DNA from 2 places in the Chitinimonas sp. genome. Region 2 is predicted to be linked to the other one. Evidence: predicted binding sites of a transcription regulator. Region 2 holds the regulator's gene; the other holds the start of a gene.
The links. Region 2 encodes sigma-54, which starts transcription at its own class of promoters, with help from an activator protein. Its sites were predicted from a motif close to CTGGCACGCTTCATGCTT; they were not measured.

Region 1: the regulator sigma-54 is predicted to act here: its motif matches at 3,130-3,147, upstream of glnK (P-II family nitrogen regulator).

The regions. Positions count from the first base shown of each region.
Region 1 is NZ_JAYRLZ010000064.1:5,946-13,390, forward strand. It holds gene parC (DNA topoisomerase IV subunit A) at 1-1,223, opposite strand, end outside; gene ACE3OH_RS08380 (hypothetical protein) at 1,430-2,365, shown strand; gene ACE3OH_RS08385 (hypothetical protein) at 2,355-2,522, opposite strand; gene ACE3OH_RS08390 (accessory factor UbiK family protein) at 2,688-2,960, opposite strand; gene glnK (P-II family nitrogen regulator) at 3,191-3,529, shown strand; gene ACE3OH_RS08400 (ammonium transporter) at 3,546-5,111, shown strand; gene ACE3OH_RS08405 (globin domain-containing protein) at 5,205-6,404, opposite strand; gene ACE3OH_RS08410 (group III truncated hemoglobin) at 6,469-6,888, opposite strand; gene ACE3OH_RS08415 (Rrf2 family transcriptional regulator) at 6,881-7,345, opposite strand.
Region 2 is NZ_JAYRLZ010000017.1:9,257-16,701, forward strand. It holds gene ACE3OH_RS03130 (KpsF/GutQ family sugar-phosphate isomerase) at 1-959, shown strand, start outside; gene kdsC (3-deoxy-manno-octulosonate-8-phosphatase KdsC) at 980-1,495, shown strand; gene lptC (LPS export ABC transporter periplasmic protein LptC) at 1,498-2,070, shown strand; gene lptA (lipopolysaccharide transport periplasmic protein LptA) at 2,051-2,524, shown strand; gene lptA (lipopolysaccharide transport periplasmic protein LptA) at 2,620-3,168, shown strand; gene lptB (LPS export ABC transporter ATP-binding protein) at 3,168-3,902, shown strand; gene ACE3OH_RS03160 (RNA polymerase factor sigma-54) at 3,927-5,396, shown strand; gene hpf (ribosome hibernation-promoting factor, HPF/YfiA family) at 5,443-5,775, shown strand; gene ACE3OH_RS03170 (PTS sugar transporter subunit IIA) at 6,105-6,560, shown strand; gene hprK (HPr(Ser) kinase/phosphatase) at 6,655-7,445, shown strand, end outside.

The sequences.
Region 1 (7,445 bases), on a different contig from region 2:
ATCCATTCCTGCAGCAGCTGCTTCAGATTCTTTTGCTGCGGCCGGCCATCGAGGCCGATTGCCACCAGATTCAGCGAGGCATTGCCCTCCAGACTGGTGTGGGTGAGCAGCATATTGGCGAATTCGTCGGGATTCTGGGTGCGGCTCTTCGGTTCGAACACCAGGCGCACCGCCACATCCTTGCCCGACTCGTCGCGCACCGTGTCGAGCTGGCTCAGCAGCAACTGCTTGAGCTGTACCTGCTCTTGGGTCAGCGCCTTCTTGCCCTTTTTGATCTTCGGGTTGGTCAGATCTTCGATTTCTTCCAGCACCCGTTGCGAGGACGCATTCGGTGGCAGCTCGGTCACCACCAGCTGCCACTGGCCGCGCGCCAGCTCTTCGATCTTCCAGCGTGCCCGTACCGTCAGGCTGCCACGGCCGCTTTCATAGGCCGACTGGATCTGCTCGCGGCTGGAGATGATCTGGCCGCCACCCGGAAAGTCCGGGCCGCGTATGGTGTCGAGCAGGTCGGCCACTTCCAGGCGCGGATTGCGGATCAGCGCCACCGCCGCTTCCGCCACTTCGCTCAGATTATGCGGCGGCATCTCGGTCGCCATGCCCACGGCGATGCCGGATGCGCCATTGAGCAGCAACATCGGCAAACGCGCCGGCAACAGCTTGGGCTCTTCAAATGCGCCGTCGTAGTTCGGAATGAAATCGACGGTGCCCATATCGATTTCCGACAGCAGCAATTCGGCAATCTTGGTCAGCCGCGCTTCGGTGTAACGCATCGCCGCTGCGCCATCGCCATCGCGCGAGCCGAAATTGCCCTGGCCATCCACCAGCGGGTAGCGCAGCGAAAAATCCTGCGCCATCCGCACCATCGCCTCATAGGCAGAGGAATCGCCATGCGGGTGGAATTTACCCAGCACCTCACCGACTACACGTGCCGACTTCACCGGCTTGGCGACTGCCCCGAGGCCCATCTCGTGCATGGCATACAGGATGCGGCGCTGCACTGGCTTCTGGCCATCGCTCACTTCCGGCAGGGCGCGGCCCTTGACCACCGATACCGCATATTCCAAGTAAGCGCGCTCGGCATAGCGGCCGAGCGGCACCGCATCGGCACCGCTGAAGTCGGTCAGGCTGGGTGGCGGCGGCAAGTCGGCGCTGTTGCCGCTCTGCGGCGTGTCCAGCGCGGGCGTGTCGTCATCGTCAGTCGGCAAGTCGGGAGTGTCATTCATGATGCTTTACGGCGGTCGGAATCAGGCGGGCGATGATGGCAGAAGCGCCGGTCAATGGGTAGCGCTACGCATGATGTTGCTGCCGGGGGGCCGAGGGCAAACACGCGGCGCCGCATCGCGCCATGCATTGCCGGAATATGCCATTCTGCGTACAGCCCGTGCGGCGCGATGCCGGCTCCTCTATTCACCCTATGACCTTGATGCCCATGCAAACACCCGAAGCCATGCTGGACTGGCTGAAAAGCAAACCGACTTTGACTGCGTTATGCGAGGCCAGGCCGGATGTATGGCGCCAGGTGCGCGATGAGCTGGCGCAGCTTGTGGCCCGGCGTGATGCGGCCGAACTGAAGGCAGTGGCCGAGCGCGCCGCACAAGCGGCGCTGCCGCATGAGCGCTTTCTCAGCGGCGAGCGCAGCGGGCGCGCCTTTGCCGCCCAGGTGGAGCAGCTGCTGCGGCAGCGCATGACCGAGCTGGCGATCCGCCAATATGTGTTTTCGGCGGCAACCGGTGTGCGCCAAGGGAAGGTGCGCTTCAATCTGTTCAATGGCCTGATTGCGCAGCGCCTGCTGTTCAAGCGCGATTTCGAGCGCAAACCGGTGTCGCTGCGCTGGTTCCGCTTGGTGTGGCCGCTGCTATGGCAGCGCCGGCGGCTGATGCCGCTGGTGGAGCAGCGCGGCATTTACTGTTTCTTTTCGCGCGAGTTGATCGCCGCGCTGGCGGCACGGCTAGGCCAGCGGCCTGCATTGGAAATCGCCGCGGGCGACGGCACGCTGACGCGCTTTTTGCGCGATGCCGGCGCCATGGTGGATGCCTGCGATGATTACAGCTGGCACAAGCAGCTGGATTATCCCGACTGGGTGCGGCGCATGGACGCGGTTGAGGCCTTGCGCACCCGCTCGCCCGAGGTGGTGATCTGCTGCTGGCCGCCCGCCAACAATCGCTTCGAGCGCCAGGTGTTCCGTACCCGCAGTGTGCAGACCTATATCGTGATCGGCAGTCGCTCGCACTTTGTCACCGGCAATTGGGCCGACTACGAAGCGCAGACCCTGTTTGCCTGTGGCGAGGATGTCGCGCTGAGCAAACTGGCGCTGCCGCCGGAATTGGGCGCGGCGGTGTATGTGTTCGAGCGTATCAGGCAATAAGTGATGCGGTGCTGCTGCGGCTGTCCTTGGTGGCGCGCCACGCTGTTTCGCTGGCTTGCGGGCGGGATATCGTCTCGCTTCGCTTGGCCGTCACCGGGGTGATGGGCTGTTGCTTGGATTGCGCGGCTGACTTGCTGAAACACAGTGGACTGAACATGACTGCCTCCGGCCGGATCGGCGTTTTGATGGAGGCAGCTTAAGGGCCGGCTCGAAGCAGCGTTACCGGCTTGCGATAAAGCGCAGGGCTAGCGGGGTGAAATGCAGATTTGGCGCGCTCAGCCACTTCCGGCGGGCTCGGCGCGCCATGCCGATCGATGATGGATCAGAAGTCATCCTGTGGATTATCGCCCGCTGCCAGCTGGGCCTTGCCGGCTTCCAGCGCGGCAATTCGCGCTTCCAGGGCGGTCAGCGTCTCACGCGTCTTGGCCAGCACCGCCTGCTGAACTTCGAACTCTTCGCGCGTCACCAGATCCAGCTTGGCAAAGGCGGCAGTCAGCACCGCCTTGATGTTCTTCTCGATATCGCGCGCCGGGCCGGTGGCCATTACCTCGGCGATCTTGCCGCTTACCTCGTCGAATAGTCGTTGCGCCAGCATCGCTTGCTCCTTGTTGGATGGTTAATGGCGCAAGTCTAACAAATCGCCATGCGACTCGGCCGCACCAGCATCTCGCTTCGCCCGATTCGAGCGCACTGTTTTGGTGCAAGCTACGGGGGTGGTATTGGTAATAATTCAATAACAGATTGAATCTAAAACAATAAATGCTTTGGCACGACCTGTGCTAAAGCTTTGCAGTCAGCAGTATTTCATTACTTCAAGGAGCGAAGATGAAGTTCGTCAGTGCCATCATCAAGCCGTTCAAGCTTGACGAGGTACGGGAAGCACTGTCCGCCATTGGCGTGCAGGGCGTGACCGTCACCGAGGTCAAGGGATTCGGTCGTCAGAAAGGCCACACCGAGCTGTATCGCGGCGCGGAGTATGTGGTCGATTTTCTGCCCAAGGTAAAGCTCGAGATCGCCGTCAAGGATGATCTGGTAGAGCAGGTGATCGAGGCCATCGAGAAAGCCGCCAATACCGGCAAGATCGGCGACGGCAAGATCTTCGTCTTCGATCTGGAACAGGTCATCCGCATCCGCACCGGTGAAACCGGCGCCGACGCGCTCTAGAGCCAGGAGAATCCACATGAAGAAACTGCTCGCGACACTTGCACTGTTTGGTGCATTGGGCCTGGGCCAAGCCTGGGCGGAGGACGCAGCGGCGGCCAAACCCGCCGAGGCGCCCGCAACATCGGTAGCGGCCAAGCCAGCCGATGCCGCTGCACCGGCTGCCGTAGCGCCGGCAGCAGCAACGCCAGCCACCCCTGCTGCTGCGGCTCCTGCTGTAAGCACCGCGGCCCCTGCCGCTCCGGCGGCCGCGCCAGCACCGGTCCCCAATAAGGGCGACAACACCTGGCTACTGGTGTCGACTGCCCTTGTCATTCTGATGTCGATTCCCGGCCTCGCGCTGTTCTACGGCGGCCTGGTGCGCTCCAAGAATATGCTCAGCATCCTGATGCAGGTATTCGTGGTGTTTTCGCTGATCTCGGTGCTGTGGGTGATCTACGGCTACAGCCTGGCGTTTACCGAGGGTAGCGGCGCGCTCAGTCCGTTTATCGGCTCATTCAAGGACCTGTTCCTCAAGGGCGTCACGCCGGATTCGGTGGCAGCCACCTTCAGCAAGGGCGTGGTGGTTTCCGAGCTGGCCTATGTGGTGTTCCAGGGCGCATTTGCCGCCATCACCTGCGGCCTGATCGTCGGTGCCTTCGCCGAGCGCGCCAAGTTCGCTGCGGTTCTGGCCTTTGTGGTGATCTGGTTCAGCTTTGCCTACCTGCCGATGGCGCATATGGTCTGGTTCTGGCCTGGCCCGGACGCATTCACCAACCAGCAAGCCGCTGATGCTGCGACGCTTACCGGCGGCTGGCTGTGGCAAAAAGGCGCGCTGGACTTCGCCGGCGGCACCGTGGTGCATATCAATGCCGCCATTGCTGGTTTGATCGGTGCCTATTTTGTCGGCAAGCGTGTCGGCTACGGCCGCGAAGCGATGACGCCGCACAGCCTGACCATGACCATGATCGGTTCCTCCTTGCTGTGGTTCGGCTGGTTTGGCTTCAATGCCGGCTCGAATCTGGAAGCGACCGGTGTCGCAGCGCTCGCCTTCGTCAATACCTGGGTGGCAACCGCTCTGGCCGCCTTGGTGTGGATGGGCATCGAGTGGGCGTGGAAGGGTAAGCCTTCGATGCTGGGCGCGGCCTCGGGCGCCGTGGCCGGTCTGGTGGCCATTACCCCGGCTTGCGGCTATGTCGGTGTTGGCGGTGCGATGGTGATTGGTGCACTGGCCGGCGCAGTCTGCCTGTGGGGCGTGCACGGCCTGAAGCGCCTGCTTGGCGCGGACGATGCGCTCGATGTGTTCGGCGTGCATGGCGTTGGTGGCATTCTGGGCGCCCTGCTTACCGGTGTGTTTGCCGATCCATCGCTGGGCGGTGCCGGCATCTACGACTATGTGGCCAATGCGGTGGGCAAGGACTACTCGATTGCCAGCCAGGTGCTGACTCAGGCCAAGGCAGTGGGGACTACGCTGATCTGGTCCGGCCTGGTGTCGGTGATTGCCTACAAGCTGGTCGATCTGACCATCGGCCTGCGCGTACCGGAAGACGAGGAGCGCGAAGGGCTGGATCTGACCAGCCATGGCGAAAAGGCGTACAGCCAGTAAGCCGCAGTGTGATGTAACCAAAAGGCCCGTTGCGACGGGCCTTTTGCTTTATCGGTAGCAGCAATCGCGGTGTTGCTGAGGGTCGGTGGCCGACTACAGCAAATGATCCAGCAGTTCCGGTCCGAATACCTCGCGCTGGATGTGTTGCGGCGCAATGCCATGCGCCAGCAGCGCCTGCCATTGGGCTTGCATGAACGGGATGGGCCCGCACAGGTAGAAGTCGGTATCGGCAGGCACCCCAGCCAGCACCCGCTCCAGCGCCATTCGCCCTGGCTGTGCGTGGTGATCGGTAGCGCCGGCCTGTTCGTAGAAAACATGGGTCTGCAGGCCGGCCAGTCGGTCGCGGGCATTGGCGAGGTCGGCACGCAAGGCGTGGTGCGCGGCCGATTGCGCGGCATGGGCAAATATGATGGGTCGGCTATCACGGCGATCGGCCAGGGTATTGAGCACTGACACCATCGGCGTAATGCCGACGCCGGCCGAGATCAGGGCGATGGGGCGGCCAGCATCCAGATTGGGTGTGAAGTCGCCGAATGGCGCGCCCACGGCAAGGCGGTCGCCCTGCTGGACGTGCTTGTGTAAATGGTTCGACACCATGCCGGCTGGTGTGGCGCCCTCGCCCGCTTCGCGCTTGATGGTCAGGCGCCACCAGTCGCGAGATGGCGCGTCCGACAGGCTGTACTGGCGTATCTGCCGCCGCCCCAGCGCCGCCAGCTCGACAGCAACCGATACATACTGGCCCGGCTTGAAGGCGCCGGGGGATTGGCCATCCGGCGTTTTCAGATAACAGGAAATCACCCCGTCGCATTCCTGCCGGGTTTCCATCACCTGCAATTCACGCATTTCCCCGGTGGCGGCGCCAGATTGCTCGCTGAGCCGCGCTTCGGCCGCGATCAATTCGCCGGCCAGCAGCCAGTAGGCTTCATCCCAGGCTGCCAGCAGCGCCGGGGTGGCGGCGTCGCCGAGGACTTCCCCGATGGCAGCAAGCAGATAGCGGCCAACAATCGGGTAATGCGCCGGGCGTATGCCTACCGACGCATGCTTGTGGGCAATGCGGCTGGCTACCGGCGCCAGCGCATCAGGCTTGTCGATATTGGCGGCATAGGCAAATACGGCGGCGGCCAGCGATTGCTGCTGGCTGCCATTGGCCTGGTTGCCCAGATTGAACAGGTTTTCCAGCTCGGGGTAGGCGGCAAACATGCGCTGATAAAACACCTGGGTAATGGCGAGGCCGTGTTGGCGCAGTACGGGAACGCTTGCTTCGATATAGGGGCGGGCGGACGGAGACAGCATGGGCTTTCCTTTTACTGGTATCAAAAATGCAACTTTTAGGGCGAAGTGAAACGGCTGCCTGTGCTTATGGCCTCGCAACAATGCTGGCGCCACCCAGGCTGGCCTGGCTGGGGATGTGACCGTGTTCATGCATCAACAGCAGGCTCTGTCCGATGCGTTCGGCGCGCGCCAGCCAGGCATTTGCCAGCTCGGGCGGCAGGGAATCGAAAAGTGTCTGCCGGAACAGCGCCAGCCAGTCTGCCAGCAAGGCGGGAGTGAAGCCGCTCTGGGCATGGCGTTGCGCCACCTGATAGCGATAGTCGAGATAGCGCTCGCCGCCCAGCGTTACCCACCAGAAATGGCTCAGATGCTCAAGATGCGCCGGCCAGTCCTCAACCCGGGCGAAGGGGATGGCCAGTCTTGGGTGCTGTCTCACCTGCCGGTAAAAGCGCTCGACCACTGCTGCCACGCCGGCTTTGCCGATTTGTTCTGCAATATCAGGCATGGCTGGCCTCCTGGCGCGCCACGAACTGGCGATGCAGGGTGATGATGGCCTCGCCCGTGCCTTGGGCGCTGACATCGGCCAGCGTGTATTCATCCATCCTGGCGTAGAAGGCGGCGAGGCCGGCATTGAGCGCCGCCTTGAGCAGGCAGCCGCCGCCGAGCGGGCAAGGCGGATTGTGGCAATCGATCAGCTGGGTGGTTTCCTCCAGGCCGCTCAGCACCGCCCCAAGCTTCAGGCTGCTGGCGCTTGCTGCCAGACGCAGCCCGCCATTGCGCCCGCGCGTTGCATTCAGCCAGCCCAGCTTGCCCAGACGGTTGACCACTTTCACCAAGTGGTTGTGCGGCACGGCAAACTGGCTGGCGATTTCGGCAATGGTGACCGGCGCAGTGCGTTCATCCTGATGGCTCAGATACATCAGCACACGCAGGCCAAGGTCGGAAAAGCGGGTGAGCTGCATGACTATCCTTTCAAAGTCGTGACCATGCTAAATAACATGCATTCAATATGCAACTTAAATTCCGAGAACGGGCAGCGCGCCCTGCTTCCTTGCCTGCCCA
Region 2 (7,445 bases):
ATGGCCTGCTGGGACTGGCCCGTGAAGTTCTGAGCATAGAAGCGCAGGCCATCGAAGAAGTCAGCAAGCGGCTGGACGACAATTTCAATAAAGCGCATGCCTTGATGCTAGCCTGCAGGGGCCGCATCGTCGTTGCCGGCATCGGCAAATCCGGTCATATCGGTCGCAAGCTGGCCGCCACGCTGGCCTCTACCGGTACCCCGGCCTTTTTCATGCACCCGGCCGAGGCCGCCCATGGTGATCTGGGCATGATTACCGGCGACGATGTGGTGCTGGCATTGTCCAATTCCGGCGAAGTGGGTGAGATGGTCAGCTTGCTGCCCGCCATCAAGCGGCGCGGCGCCAAGATCATCGCCATGACCGGCAATCCGGCATCCACCCTGGGCCGCGCTGCCGATGTGCATCTCGACGCCGGCGTTGCCAAGGAAGCCTGCCCGCTTAACTTGGCGCCGACTGCCAGCACCACGGCGGCACTGGCACTCGGTGATGCGCTGGCGGTGTGTCTATTGGAAGCACGCGGCTTTGATCGCAACGACTTTGCCCTGTCCCACCCCGGAGGCAGTCTTGGCCGCAAGCTGCTGGTGCATGTGCGCGACATCATGCACAAGGGCGATGCCCTGCCCACGGTTGCGCCCAGCGCCAGCGTGCACGATGCGCTGTTCGAAATCACCCGCAAGGGCCTGGGCATGACGGCAGTGGTCGGCGAGGCAGGCGAGTTGCTTGGCGTGTTTACCGATGGCGATTTGCGCCGTGCATTCGACCGCGATATCGATCTGAAAGCCGTGCGCATCGACAGCGTGATGTCGCGCACACCCAAAACCATCGATGCCGACAAGCTGGCGGTTGAAGCAGTGCAAGGCATGGAAAAAGCCAAGGTCTATGCACTCTTGGTACTGGATGACAACAAACTGGTCGGCGCCATCCGCATGCATGATCTCTTGCATGCCGGCGTTGTGTAACACAAACAAGGAAGCCCGCTGTGCTGGAACGCGCTCAAGCGATACGCCTGATGATTTTTGACGTAGATGGCGTCATGACCGATGGCAGCCTCTACTACACCGACGCCGGCGAGGAATTGAAAGCCTTCAATTCGCTCGATGGTCATGGCCTGAAAATGCTGCGGCAAAGCGGCGTGCAGCTGGCCATCATTACCGGCCGTACCTCGCGCTTGGTCGAGCATCGCGCCCGCAATCTCGGCATCGACCACCTGATCCAGGGGGCGCACAACAAGCTGGCCTCATTCCAGCAACTACTCGCCGATACAGGCATGGACGCCAGCCAGTGCGGCTATATGGGCGACGATGTGATCGACCTGCCGGTGATGCGCCGGGTGGCGTTTGCCATTGCCGTGCCCGATTCCCCCACCCTGGTGCGCCAGCATGCCCACTATGTCACCGGCGCGCGCGGCGGTCAGGGCGCGGTGCGCGAGGCCTGCGAGATCATCATGCAAGCGCAAGGCACCCTGGAAACGCAGTTGGCGCCCTATCTGCAATGAGCATGCTGCCCGACCGCGCTGCCCGCGCCTTTCCGCTGATCCTGCTGGGCCTGTTGTTCGGCCTGTCGCTGACACTCAACCGCATGACCGAGCTGCCCTACTTTGCACCGGGCGCGGTACAGAGCGAGCCGGACCTGACCATTCTCAATTTCGTCGCCACCGAATACAGCCCGGATGGCAGCAGTCACTACCAGCTCCATGCCACCCGGATGCGCCACTATCCGGACGATCACTCCGAGCTCGACCAGGCGCGGCTGCAGCGCACCGAGCCAGCCACGGCCACCATGGCCGTTACCGCAGCCAAGGCACGCTTGGAAGCCGGCAGCAAGCAGGTCTGGTTCGAGAACGATGTGCTGCTGCAGCGCAGCCCGTTTGGCACCACCCCGCCCATGGCCCTGCGCACCAGTCGCCTGCAGCTCGACACGGTCACCGGTCAGGCGCAATCGGAAGCACCGGTACTGGTGCAATCGCCCAGCAATGTGCTGCAAGCCACCGGTTTTGACTACGACCACAAACAAGCGCTGCTCAAGCTGCGCAGTAAAGTGAACATCGACTATGTCCCGCCAAAACGCTAAGCGCGCAGCGATCAACGCGATACTGAGCTTGTTGGCATCGCATGCGCTGGCCGAAGGCCCAGACCATAAGCAGCCTATCCATATCGATGCTGATCAGGGCGTCATGGAGCGTGCGGGGCAACGCCGCCTGAGCGGAAATGTCAGGATCAGCCAAGGCTCCATACTGCTGACCGCTGACAATGCTACTTTGCTCGATGCCGGCAGTGGCGGGCAAAAAATCAGCTGTGATGGTCATCCGGTGAAGCTTCGCCAAAGAATGGGCACGAGTCCGAATTGGCTGGATGCCCGCGCTGATCGCTGCGAGTACGACAGCATTACCGGCGATGTGCGATTGCTAGGCAATGGCTGGCTGAAAAAAGGCAATGATGAAGTCACCGGAAGCCTGATTACCTACAACACCGCAACTGAAGAAATTCGGGCGGAAGGCTTGCATATGACTATCAAGCCAAACTGATACACCAGAACCAATGATTGTCGGCCCCCTATCAGGCTTGAGTGACACAACCAAACAAGCGCCGCTCAAGCTGCGCAGCAAAGTGAACATCGACTATGTCCCGCCAAAACGCCAACCCTTATCTCGCCGCCATCCTGCTCGCCGCCCTCGCGCTGCACAGCCATGCCGAGCTGGCTGATCGCAGCCTCCCCATGCATATCTCTGCCAAAAGCGCCGAGGCTGATGACAAGGCGGGGGTGCGCCGGCTGATCGACGATGTGCGCATTACCCAGGGCACCATGGTGTTTACCGCCGACCTTGCCACTGTTCTGGAAACCCGCAGCGGCCAGAAAGTCACCGGCGAAGGCCGACCGGTGAAGTTCCGCCAGAAGATGGAAGCCAGCGCCGACTGGCTCGATGCAGTGGCCGACCGCCTGGAATACGACAGCCAGACCGGCGACGTGCGCCTGCTTGGCCATGCCTGGCTGAAGAAAGGTGCGGATGAGCTGGTTGGCAATCTGATCACCTACAACACCAATACCGAGAAATATCGCGCCGAAGGCGGCAAGGGCGTCGGCGTGGCCGGCTCGACACCGGCCGATGACGGTCGCGTGCATATGGTCATCCAGCCCAAGCAAAAGCCAGCCGACGGGAAAGCCAAGTAATGAGCGCACTACTTTCACGCCTGTCGGCCCAGCATCTGCAAAAGCGCTACAAGTCGCGCACCGTGGTGCGCGATGTGTCCTTGCATGTCGATGCCGGTGAAGTTGTTGGCCTGCTTGGCCCCAATGGTGCCGGCAAGACCACTAGCTTTTATATGATCGTTGGCCTGGTGGCGCTCAATGGCGGCGAAATCCGACTGGACGACGCCGACATCACCCATCTGCCTATCCATAGCCGCGCCAAGCTGGGCTTGGGCTACCTGCCACAGGAAGCTTCGATCTTCCGCAAGATGACCGTGGCGGAGAACATCCGTGCCATTCTGGAACTGCATGAACCGGATGCCGACCGACTGCGCAGGCGCCTGGATGAATTGATGCGCGAATTGCATATCGCCCATCTGGCCGACAGCGCTGCCATGTCGCTATCGGGTGGCGAGCGGCGCCGCTGCGAGATCGCCCGCGCCCTGGCGGCCGACCCGCGCTTTATTCTGCTCGACGAGCCCTTTGCCGGGGTTGACCCGATTGCGGTGATGGATATCCAGAAGATCATCCGTTACCTGAAGGAGCGAGGCATCGGCGTGCTGATCACCGATCACAATGTGCGCGAGACCCTGGGCATCTGCGATCGTGCCTATATCATCAATGAAGGCAGCGTGCTGGCATCCGGCACTGCGGAGGAGATTGTCTATAACGACAATGTTCGTCGTGTCTACCTGGGCGAGCATTTCCGCCTCTAGCAACGAAGAAACACACCCTACGGCATGAAGCCCTCCCTCCAGCTCAAGCTTTCCCAGTCGCTGACCCTGACGCCGCAGCTGCAGCAATCGATCAAGCTGCTGCAACTCTCCACACTCGATCTCAATCAGGAAATCGAGCGCTTCTTGCAAGACAACCCGATGCTGGAGCGCGAGGACGACGACGCGCCGGAGACCTTCGCGGTCAAGGAAGACGGCAGCCCGGCCGAGGCGCCGGAAAGCATTCCGGGCCAGGACGAGCCGGCCAGCAGCAATGAATCGGCCGAGCCCGACTTCGACACCGACAATATGCTCGGCGACAACTACTGGAGCGAAGCTGCCGGCAGTGGCAAACAGCGCGATGGCGATGACGATGAATTCGACGCGCATGCCAATGTCGCCCGCATCCCCACCCTGCGCGAACACCTGATCAGCCAGCTGGGCTTGCTGCCACTGAGCCAGCGCGACAGCGCGCTCGCCACCTTGGTGATCGATGCACTCGACGACGATGGCTACCTGACCCAGCCACTGGCCGAAATCCTCGAGCTGATCCCGCCCGAGCTGCGCGAAGACCTCGAAATCGATATCGACGATCTGCAGATAGGCTGGCAATTGGTGCGCCAGCTGGAACCATTGGGCGTGGCAGCAGTCAACCTGAAGGATTGCCTTGGATTGCAGCTGAAACCGTTGGTTGCGGTAGAGCCGTTTGGCGGATTGGCGCTTTCCATCGTGACCGAGTGTCTCGATTTGTTGGCCAATAAAGACTACAGTAAGATTAAGAAAACGCTAAAGTGTGATGACATTGGCTTAAAGGCAGCACAGGCGCTGATTCAGAGGCTGAATCCCCATCCTGGCGCCGCCTTTGGTGAAACAGAAACCCGCTATGTCGTCGCTGATGTTGTGGTCAGGAAGCTCAAACAGGGGTGGGTAGCGCAGCTCAATGAAGCGGCGATGCCCAAGCTAAGAGTCAATCAGCTGTATGCCAATATCCTTCGCCAGCAGCGTGACAGCGGCGCAGGGCTCGGCGGGCAGCTGCAAGAAGCGAAGTGGCTGATCAAAAACGTGCAGCAACGCTTTGAAACCATCCAGCGTGTCGCCCAAGCCATTGTTGAGCGTCAGCAGCGCTTCTTCGAACACGGCGAAGTTGCCATGCGCCCCTTGGTGCTGCGCGATATTGCCGAGGAGCTGGAACTGCATGAATCAACCATCTCGCGCGTCACTACCCAGAAGTACATGCTCACCCCTCGCGGCATTTACGAATTCAAGTATTTCTTCGGCAGCCATGTCGACACCGACTCTGGTGGCGAATGTTCGGCCATTGCCATCAAGGCCCTGTTAAAACAGCTCATCCAGAACGAGGACCCGAAAAAACCGCTGAGCGATAGTGCGATCGCCGAGGTGCTGGGCAAACAGGGCATTAATGTTGCCCGCCGCACGGTGGCGAAGTATCGCGAAGCCATGCAGATCCCGCCCGTCAACCAAAGAAAGTCCCTCTAGCCGCCGGCACAGTGTTTGGCGGCATCCTTAACACAAGGAGCGTTGTATGAACCTGACTATCAGTGGGCACCACCTCGAAGTTACCCCCTCCATCCGGGAATATCTCGGCACCAAGCTGGAGCGCGTGACTCGCCATTTTGACCACGTCATTGATATGCATGTCACGCTATCGGTGGACAAGCTGCAGCAGAAAGTCGACGTCAACGTCCACCTGCGCGGCAAGGATATTCATGTTGAAGCGACCGAGCCGGATATGTATGCAGCCATCGACCTGATTGCCGACAAGCTCGACCGGCAAGTGCTCAAGCACAAGGAAAAGCGTTACAGCGACCGCCATACCGGCGACGCCATCAAGTATCAGGAACAGCCTGGCGCCTGAACCATTACGGGCGTTGTAGCCAGAACGGGAACGGTCCAGGGACGCCGTTCCCGTTTTCATTTGCCCTGGCGCATAGCCGCTGCAGCTGACCTGATGGACTGGTTTGCACCATCCGAATATCCGCCGCAAACCTCCCGGCCTTCCTTTCGTCCTCGCCAGACAGCGGCGCGCAAGTACCGAAACGCCCAGGAGCCTTCTGCCCAGCGTGATGCACTGAGTGCGGGATTGGCACCGCCTGTCTCGTATCCACCCGGCCGATGAAAAGTCAGCTTGTCCCAAGCTGCCAGCGGCGTACAATGCGCCCGAAATTGCCTACACGTCTGAATTCCATGGCCCTGATTGCCTCCATCCTGCCCCCGGCCAATGTCTTTCTCGATCTCGACCTGACCAGCAAGAAACGGTTATTCGAACAAGCCGGAATCCTGTTTGAAAACAGCCATGGCATTGCCCGCAGCACGATATTCGATGCCCTGCTCGATCGCGAGCGAATGGGATCGACCGGCGTCGGTCACGGCGTGGCCATTCCGCACGGCCGCATCAAGGGCCTGAAGGAAGCTGCCGGCACCTTTGTGCGGCTCAAGCAACCGATTCCATTCGAAGCAGCTGATGGCAAGCCGGTGCTGTTCGCCTTTGTGCTATTGGTGCCGGAGCGGGCCACCGATCAACATCTGCAGATTCTGAGCGAGCTGGCCCAGTTATTCAGCGACAAGAAGCTGCGCGAAGCGCTTGCCAGCGTTGCCGATGTAGAAGGCGCACATGCGCTGCTGACAAGCTGGTCGAACTAGGCGCCATTGCCAGCAAGCTTTTGCTCAAGCGCCAGCGGCTCGCGTTAAGATAGGGCCTTTGCGGCATACGCCGCCCGATTCGACGCCCTGAGCCATGCCGCAAATCACCGTCCGCCAGCTGTTTATCGATAATGCCGAAAAACTGCGGCTGACCTGGCTTGCCGGCCAGAGTGGCGCCAACAACCTGCTGTCCAACGAAGCCGATACGCAAAAGCCGGCCCACGCGTTGGTCGGCCACTTGAACTTCGTCCACCCCAACCGCGTACAGGTACTGGGGCTCGCTGAAGTCGCCTATCTGAAGAGCCTGGAACAGGATGCGCTGAAAAAGTCGCTGGACCATCTGTTCAGCACCGATATGGCGGCCATGTTCGTCGCCAACGGCCTGCCTACGCCCGACATCCTGCGCGACGCCTGCGAGCGCAATCATGTGCCCTTGCTCACCTCCCCCGAGCAAAGCCCCTATCTGATGGATGTGCTGCGCTTTTATCTGGCCAAGGCGCTGGCGGTATCGACCAATCTGCATGGGGTGTTTCTTGATGTGCTGGAAGTCGGCGTCTTGATCACCGGCGAAAGTGCCATGGGTAAGAGCGAGCTGGCGCTGGAGCTGATCTCGCGTGGCCACGGCCTGGTTGCTGACGACGTGGTCGAACTCTACCGTATCGCCCCCGACACCTTGGAAGGCCGCTGCCCACCGCTGCTGCGCGACTTTCTGGAAGTGCGCGGCCTCGGGGTACTGAATATCCGCACCATCTTCGGTGAGACAGCCGTACGGCCGAAAAAGAACCTGAAGCTGATCATCCACCTCACCAAACAGTCCGACGCGATCAATCCGCTCGATCGGCTGCAAATGCAGGCGGCAACGCAGGATGTGCTCGATGTGGCCAT